Regions from separate parts of the Oceanobacillus sp. FSL K6-3682 genome, predicted to be linked through region 2. Evidence: a T-box and tRNA genes for the amino acid it is inferred to sense, from the RefSeq annotation. Region 2 holds a T-box; the other holds one or more tRNA genes.

Region 1 (4,446 bases), 920 kb from region 2:
CCAAAAAACGTCATTTCGCCATGTTCATCCTCAGAAATACGATAAGGTTCAATCTGATCAAAGTATCGCCGGACAAATCTTCCTTCACCTACCGGATAGATTTCAATATAAAGATTACCTGAGAATCTTACAAAGTATAATTTGCCATTAATAAGTTCTACTTTGATCTTATTTTTTAAATAGGTACCGCAATACTTTTTAAGTTCGTTCTCACTAAGAGGGATTTCTTCAAACTTTGCTGGAATATCTACCTCAACATGATGGAGAATATCCGCAATTGCGTTGCCCAATCTATATTGATTGATAGCTTCATTATTTGAAAGTATGATAATACAAATATTTCCATCAAAATAATTCTGCATATAAGTACTTATTCCAAGATGGTCTCCCCCATGTGAGTATCTTCCCGTTCCATAAACATGATGATATTCCAACCCATAGCAGTAATTATTTTTATTCTCATTAAAAAATCGATTATACGCTTTCTGTGATAGTATTTTTCTATCACGTAAGCAGATGTACCATTTATATAAATCATCACAGTTAGAAATAATTGCTCCAGCACCGATACTAAATTTTTCGTTATAATATGGACTTTTGATAATCACATCAAAATCTTTCACATAATTACCGGATCTGTTTTTAATAATTTTACATCCGTCATCAATATCGCTATTCATCATATTCAAAGGTAGAAATATGCTGTTCCGGATATAGTCCTCATACCTCTCTCCCGTTACATTTTCAATAATCCATGCAAGCAAATTATAATTTACATTATTATAATCATATTTCACATCTGCTGGAAAAACAGGTTCTTTATTTATATACCGTTGAAAGAAGTCGTTTTTGGAATAGTCCATTCTATTGTATCCAGAGAAAAAATCATTTTCAAAATTATAGAAATTGCTTAAACCTGATGTGTGTGATAATAAATGATGTATAGTTATTGATTTGTCAATCTTCATATCACCAGGAAGAAATAAAGATGCCGGCTTATCAATATCCAATACACCCTTATCATGCAGGAGCATAATCGCAAAGGCAGTAAATTGCTTGGTCATGGAGGCGATTGAAAAGCATGAACTTATATTATTTTTGATTCCAAACTCAATATTCGCATAACCGTATGCGTTTTCAAAAAGAATGTCATCATTTTTTATAACTTGAATAACCCCGTAGAAGTCCCACGATTCCAAATATTCGTTGATATATGCATCTATTTTTGATCTTATTTCCTGCATCAGCATCCACTCCTTAAAAATAAAATTAAATACTCTATTGATTCCCGATCTCTCCAAAAAAACCTTCAAAAACGAAAAAAGACACATCCATAAATAATGTGTCTTCACGCAATTAGAGAGAAATTATTCCCTATGAACCGCTTTAAGTAAATGACTCCGATTGGGCTCGAACCAACGACCTCTTGCCTGTCAAGCAAGCGCTCTCCCAGCTGAGCTACGGAATCGTATGTAGGTACAATACATATTATACAGCCTAATGGAAAAGAAAACAAGCTAACAATATTTGTATCAGCATTATAATTTTGTAGTTTAATGAAATTAGTAGAATACTACAACTATCAAACTGATAAATACACTTAAATTAAGAAATTATCATTCATAAATATAATTATTTCCTATGCCTTATTTTCAGCACTATAGTACGGCGTTTCCTTAATAAATCAGGATTATTATAATATTAAAACACATAAATGAAAGCGTTGACATAAAATTCCCATTCATTTATACTAACCAAAAATGAACAAATGATTTTTTATTTGCACTTTTGTTCAAAAATTAATGAATAAGTTTCTTATACGAAATAACAAGGGAGTGATTTGATTACCAAAATAAGTATCGGAACTAACAAGAAGTTTTATTTTCATTATACTTAAAGCAGATTAGAGATTATTATCAAAAATTACTTCATATGGATTACCTCGTCTTTGCCTATATTTATATGACTGTTAGAAAGAATTTACAGTAGTATGCCGATTCTATCCTAATTAATGGAAATAAATGAAGTGTACAGCAGCTATTCAATCATAATAGATATTTTATAGTAAATTGCTGAAATGAGGAGGAATAAGTAAATGGATTTAGGAATTAGAAATAAAACAGCACTTATCACTGGGGGATCCAGAGGTATCGGAAAAGAAATTGCTTTATCTCTCGCTAATGAAGGTGCAAATGTTGTTATTACCTATCAAAGTAATCAGGCAAAAGCTGATGAAGTGATAAAAGCTGTGGAAGCTGCCGGACAAAAGGGACTTGCAATTCAAGCCGACCTGGCAAATATGGATGACGCTGTGTCTATTATTTCCCAAAGTATCGAAGCATTTGAGACAGTAGATATTCTCGTAAATAATGCAGCAATCTGGCCTACAGGCTACGTGAAATCCATTAAACTAGAAGATTGGAAAAGAACCTTAGACGTAAACCTCACTTCTGTATTCCTGACATCCCAGGCGTTTTTAAATCATTGTTTAGAAAAAGAACTGCCGGGAAATATTCTAAATATAACATCTCAGGCAGCTTTCCATGGTTCAACTACCGGTCACTCACATTATGCAGCCAGCAAAGCCGGAATGGTTGCCTTCACAAAATCTATGGCACGCGAACATGCAAAGGATAATATACGTGTTAACAATCTGGCACCTGGTATTGTAGAAACAGATTTGATTCGGGAAAAATTAGAAACTGACGCCCCTTCTTATTTAAACCGTGTTCCGTTGGGCAGAGCTGCACAACCTGATGAGGTTGCTGATATAGCCGTCTTTTTTGTTTCCAAAAAAGCCAGCTATATTACTGGAGCAACAATTGATGCTACCGGCGGAATGCTGATGTGATAAAATTCGAATTTTAGGGAGGAATTAAAATGTCCTTAGTTGCAATTTTAGCTGCTTTTGGCGGCGGCGTATTCGGTGCACTCATTGGTGGTACAACAGCCTTTATCTTTACAGGATTTTTAGGAATGGCCGGAGTTGCTGCAGCTGTAGCAGCAGGCAGTACATTAATTTTAGATTATGTTGCTTTTGGTCCATTTTTTGGCCCGCATGTAGCCTTCGTCGGAGCTGTTGCGGCAGCGGCTTATGCAGGAAGGATTAGTAAGAAACATTTAGAAAGCGCTACCTTTATTGACAATCCAGTTAATGCAAAAACAATTCTTGGCGACCATGAAGATAAAGACAAAATTTTTGCCGAAGATGACAGGCATGTTGATGGCGCAGATACAACTGTTCCGTTATTCAAAACAACAGACCCAATGGTACTTATCGTCGGCGGTATATTTGGTATTTTAGGCTATTTCGTTGAATATCTATATGGACCTATTTTAGGTATTCCAATTGATACAATTGCTTTAACAGTGGTTACATTCGCTATTATTACCCGTTTCTTATTTGGTCATTCCGGTTTAACAGGTATTTTCCCTACAGATGAAAAACGCTTTCCTTTTTCGGGAAAAATGTTACTCTTCAACGCTATTTGGGGATTTGCATTTGCCGGCCTTGTAGGTTATGCAGCAATTGCGTTAGATATTGATAATATTGGTTTCACTATTAGTGCAGCCTCTCTTATTTTCTTATACTTCGGATTAAAATTTCCTGTATCCCACCACGTATCTATGGTGGCCGGCCATGCAGCAATTGCATTAGCAAGTCCATGGTTAGCAGCATTATTCGGTTTATTCGCTGTTATTACAGGGGAATATGTGCAGCGCCTTTTTAACACACATGTTGATACACATATTGATATGCCAGCAATTGTAATCGCATTCTGGAGTTTTATTGTTTTGGGAGTTATTGCACCATTTATTTAAAATCATTAGAAAGCTCATATTTGCTAAATCATCAAAAGCGAATATGAGCTTTTCTTATCTGCCGGATTGCTGACAACATGTTTTCTTACCCGGTACGAAGTAACCCCCCACTTTCGTTTTTTATTACTATTGCAGAAATCCAATATATCTATACTTAACTTGTACCTCTCAGTATAGATTTCTATCTTCAGAAATTCAGTGCCCGCTCAAAGCTTCTTTTACAGGATGATTATTTGATAAGAGCAAACATCTTTCATTCAGCTTACATTCCTTTTCTTTTTAGGTACATTTTTTATCCGCTTCTGTACACAATATAAAATACTGTGTAAAAGATAAAGGAGCGTATCATATGTCTAGTTACATGAGTATGTTTGTAGAGGTTATCTTTGGATTTTTTGCTTTGTTTTTAATCACAAAAATCTTAGGAAAGACTCAAATTTCTCAAATTACCCCATTTGATTTTATTTCTGCATTACTATTGGGGGAATTAGTTGGGAATGCTTTATTTGATCCAAATGCAGGAATAGGAGAAATAGCCTTTGTTGTAGCTCTTTATGGTATTCTTATGTATATTGTGGAAATTATTTCACAAAAGTATAAGCGGACACGACATTTACTTGAAGG
Region 2 (4,446 bases):
GTCATTAGATAACTATATTTCTATTCGCGGTGCTATTGAGCTTCAAGGGGAATACCAAAAAGTAAATGTTGATGAAGAAGAGGGAGAAGTGCTTGACTTTGACCAGATTCAGGCAAAGCGTTTTGTAGAGAGCATCCGGGAGGTTAACGGTCTATATCTATTTACACATAAATTCCCTGTAGATATATCTGTGCCGCCTCACCGGGTGAAAAATTTAGAGGATGTAACTGTACAGATTGAAACCTTTGATTATGATTTACTAGGACCAGATAACTTGAAAATATCCGCTGCAGTTGAAATACATGGTATTTTACAGGATGAAGTCTACCGTCCTCGAGAGGACGATCTGGAGGAAGAGGAAGCGGATCAAGAGCAGGTAGGGGATACATTTTCATTTGAAATTGAGCATCCTGAAGAAACGTTAACACGTAATGAACAAACTACTTCAGAAGAAAAAACAGCACAAGAAGAGCAAACAGTATCGGAAGAACAAACAACAGTGGAAAAGCAAGCAGAGGATGACCCGGATAGATGGAAAATAAAATCACAGCCTCTATCTGAATATTTTCAGTCTCTATCGGAGGCAAAGGTTTCAGAGGAAGAAAAAGATGATGAGGAACAGATGGATGAACAATTAGAAATGGTTGAAGACATTATATCGATAGAAGAGACAGATGAAAAAGAAGATATAGAAGAAGAGTCAGGCTGGGATATAACAGATGAGTCGGAAATAATTGATTATATAGAGGATACAATTTATCAAGATACACCGAGAGATGAAGAGATAACAGAGAGCGAGGAAACGGAGAAATCAGAAGAAAGAGCAGAAAGTGAATCCATATTATCCGAAATTTTCAGAGAAGCAGGAGAAAATCATTATGCAAGAATGCGGCTATGTATTGTTCAGGAGAATGATACAATTGATACCATAGCTGAACGGTTTGCAATCAGTCCATTGCAATTAATTAAGCATAATCAGTTAGATGCAGATTATGAAGTGAATGAAGGGCAGCTGCTCTATATTCCGGCAAATCAATAAATGAATAAACCTGCACAAATAAGAAAAAAGCTTATTTGTGTAGGGATTTTACATAATTTAGGTTTTAAAACAGTAACGATGTTACTGTACCAAATACAGAATGAAGCAGGTTTGCCTAAAACACGAGCGAATTCAAGTTCTTCTAAATAAGAGGTGACATGGGATGAATTTATGGAAAAAAGTGCTGGAAGCATATCATATCTACCCCGTCAGTATCGAAAAACAGACAGAACGAGTGGTAAAGGTATTTGACGGTATGCAGGAGTATGCATTAAAGCGCAGTTTTTTAACTGAACAGACAATTGAAAATTGGCAGCATGTCTACCATATTGCTCGTGAACAAAATGTAACAGAAATCTTACCTGTGTATTTGACCAGGGATAATACATTTTTTCATAAAGAAGAAAATTTTTATTACTATTTATCACCCTGGATTGACGCTCCGGAAATAACTGATTCTACGTATCATATAGAGAGAACTCTACAGACGCTTGCGCAAATTCATAAAAAAACACGGCAGACCAGCCGCATTAGATCAAATCGTCTAAAAGATTCATTTCAAGGCTTTGAAAGCTTTTGTAAAGCATCCTTAGATCTGCTGCATAATCGTGTTACAGATTATGAAAGCAGAAAATACATGTCTCCATTTGAACTTCTTTATTGCACACATTATAAAGGAGTTTGTCATGCTGTAGGTTTGCTGCAGGATAAACTTGAAAAAATCTATGGTGAGGAAGAAACAGATATTTTATGGTCCACCAGCTTATGCCATCAGCGAGTGGATGACACGCATTCAAAGGGCGGTTATTTAATTAATTGGGAATCGGGCGGTTTTGAGCATCCGGCACGTGATTTATCACATTATTTCCGGGGCTTGACGGGTGCTTATAATCAGCCCGAGAAATCAATACAGCAGGCATTTACGGTCTATCAAAAAACAAATCATCTGACTGTGAAGGAAATGCATCTTATTTCTGTCTATTTGCTTAACCCATCAACCTATTTAAGTGTGCTCAAAAATTATACAAACCGCCGCACAAAAAAGTCAATGGTAAATCAGGTGAAGGAGCTGCAACAGCAATTTCGCCGTTTAGAATTCGGTATGAACTGGGTGGATTTTATACAAGAAACATATGAGTCAAAGGAGGAACAGCCAGATTAGATCCATTGCATGTAAAAAGAAAGAGCAAGGCCAATTAATACAGCCAGTATTAAAATATCAAATGCTGTAGGTATTAAAAGCGTTCTAATAATTTGAAACACCAAAATAGGTGTAATACAGGTCTCTACAATAAAAATACATTTTCTTGCCCAAGGCGGTATACGGTAACGATAATAACGGGACATATTTTTTCCCTCCAGTTTATTTCATTAAGGATAGATTTCTGCAGTTTGATATAATATGTTATGTATAAACCTGTGAAAAGTGTGTCAATAATATAGATACACTTTTTTATGATAATTTTTTGTTTGCTTAACAATTTTATCTGGGAAAATGCCTATTTACCGGTAATTATATGAAAATATAGTTGACGTTCTCTGGTGGAAAGGATAAAATAAATGTTACTAAGAAAACATATGAATGCGTGGAAGAGAAGTAGTAAAGAATAAACGCTCTTAGAGAGGGAAATCATGCGGTGAAAATTTCCTGAGAAGGTTGTTCTTGAAGTCGTCTCTGATGCAGAGTCTCTGAAAATGTAGTAGGAGATTCCGGTTGTCAGCCGATATTCATGACCTTAAGTGTGCTTTATAAAAGCTGTAACGGCTTTTAATTATAAGCAAACAAAGGTGGTACCACGGAAATATACCTTTTCGTCCTTTATCAGGATGAAAGGGTTTTTTTAGTTTTCATAAGAATGAAGGAGGTTTTTAACATGTCAGATAAACAAAATCAGCTTCCTCCGAAATACAATCCGCAAGAAGTGGAAAAAGGAAGATATCAATTTTGGTTAGATGGTAAATTTTTTGAAGCAAAAGATGACCCGGAAAAGGAGCCTTATTCTATTGTTATTCCGCCGCCAAATGTTACAGGCCGTTTGCATTTAGGGCATGCATGGGATACAACAATGCAGGATACAATTACACGTATGAAGCGCATGCAGGGTTATGATGTACTGTGGCTTCCTGGAATGGATCATGCAGGAATCGCAACACAGGCAAAGGTAGAAGCAAAATTAAAAGAAATGGGAACAAATCGTTACGAGCTTGGCCGTGAGAAATTTCTTAAAAAATCTTGGGAATGGAAAGAAGAATATGCAAGCTTTATCCGCTCACAGTGGGAGAAGCTTGGACTTGGATTAGACTATTCCCGGGAACGCTTTACTTTGGATGAAGGTTTATCTGAAGCCGTTCGGGAAGTGTTTGTCCGTCTTTATGAAAAAGGACTTATTTACCGCGGAGAGTACATTATTAACTGGGATCCTTCCACAAAAACAGCGCTCTCCGATATTGAGGTTATTTACGAAGAAATCCCGGGTAAGTTTTATCATATGCGCTACCCGATTAAAGATAGTGAGGAAACGATTGAAATTGCAACAACCCGTCCGGAAACAATGCTTGGAGATACTGCAGTAGCTGTACATCCGAAAGATGAACGCTATCAGCATTTAATTGGCAAAACGGTTATTTTACCGATTGTAGGCAGAGAAATGCAGATTGTTGCCGATGAATATGTAGATATGGAGCTTGGATCTGGAGCGGTTAAAATTACACCAGCGCATGATCCAAATGACTTTGAAATCGGTAACCGCCATGATTTAGAGCGCGTGCTTATTATGAATGAAGATGGAACCATGAATGAGAATGCAGGGAAATATCAGGGGTTAGACAGATTTGAATGCCGTAAGCAAATTGTCAAAGACCTTCAGGAATCAGGTGTTCTATTTGAGATTGAAGAACGTCCACATCAGGTTGGGCATTCGGAGAGAAGCGGTGCAGTTGTTGAGCCTTATTTGTCAACGCAATGGTTTGTAAAAATGGAGCCATTGGCAGAAGCAGCTTTAAACATGCAGGATTCTGATGAGGAAAAAGTTAATTTTGTTCCAGAACGATTTGAAAAAACATATTTTAACTGGATGGACAATATCCGTGACTGGTGTATTTCCAGACAATTATGGTGGGGGCATCGGATTCCAGCCTGGTACCATAAAGAAACAGGAGAAATCTATGTAGGCAAAGAAGCTCCGTCAGATGCCGAAAACTGGGAACAGGATGAAGATGTATTAGATACATGGTTCTCATCTGCATTATGGCCATTTTCTACCATGGGCTGGCCAAATGAGGAAGCAGCTGATTTGAAACGTTATTTTCCAACCAACGTATTAGTAACAGGCTATGATATCATTTTCTTCTGGGTATCCCGGATGATTTTCCAATCAAAAGAATTTATGAATGAACGCCCGTTTCAA

What was found. The T-box of region 2 lies ahead of MHH51_RS11100 (valine--tRNA ligase). A T-box ahead of a tRNA ligase gene usually reads a tRNA of that ligase, here a tRNA-Val.
Region 1: it encodes a tRNA-Val, which carries the amino acid that the T-box ahead of MHH51_RS11100 (valine--tRNA ligase) is inferred to sense. The anticodon was not compared.

Annotation. Positions count from the first base shown of each region.
Region 1 covers NZ_CP150263.1:3,145,422-3,149,867, forward strand. Annotated here, with positions in the region: gene MHH51_RS15695 (serine hydrolase domain-containing protein) at 1-1,244, opposite strand, end outside; tRNA gene MHH51_RS15700 (tRNA-Val) at 1,396-1,468, opposite strand; gene MHH51_RS15705 (3-oxoacyl-ACP reductase family protein) at 2,096-2,851, shown strand; gene MHH51_RS15710 (hypothetical protein) at 2,881-3,822, shown strand; gene MHH51_RS15715 (DUF421 domain-containing protein) at 4,172-4,446, shown strand, end outside.
Region 2 covers NZ_CP150263.1:2,225,731-2,230,176, forward strand. Annotated here, with positions in the region: gene spoVID (stage VI sporulation protein D) at 1-1,039, shown strand, start outside; gene ysxE (spore coat protein YsxE) at 1,203-2,201, shown strand; gene MHH51_RS11095 (hypothetical protein) at 2,198-2,386, opposite strand; T-box leader at 2,618-2,862, shown strand; gene MHH51_RS11100 (valine--tRNA ligase) at 2,914-4,446, shown strand, end outside.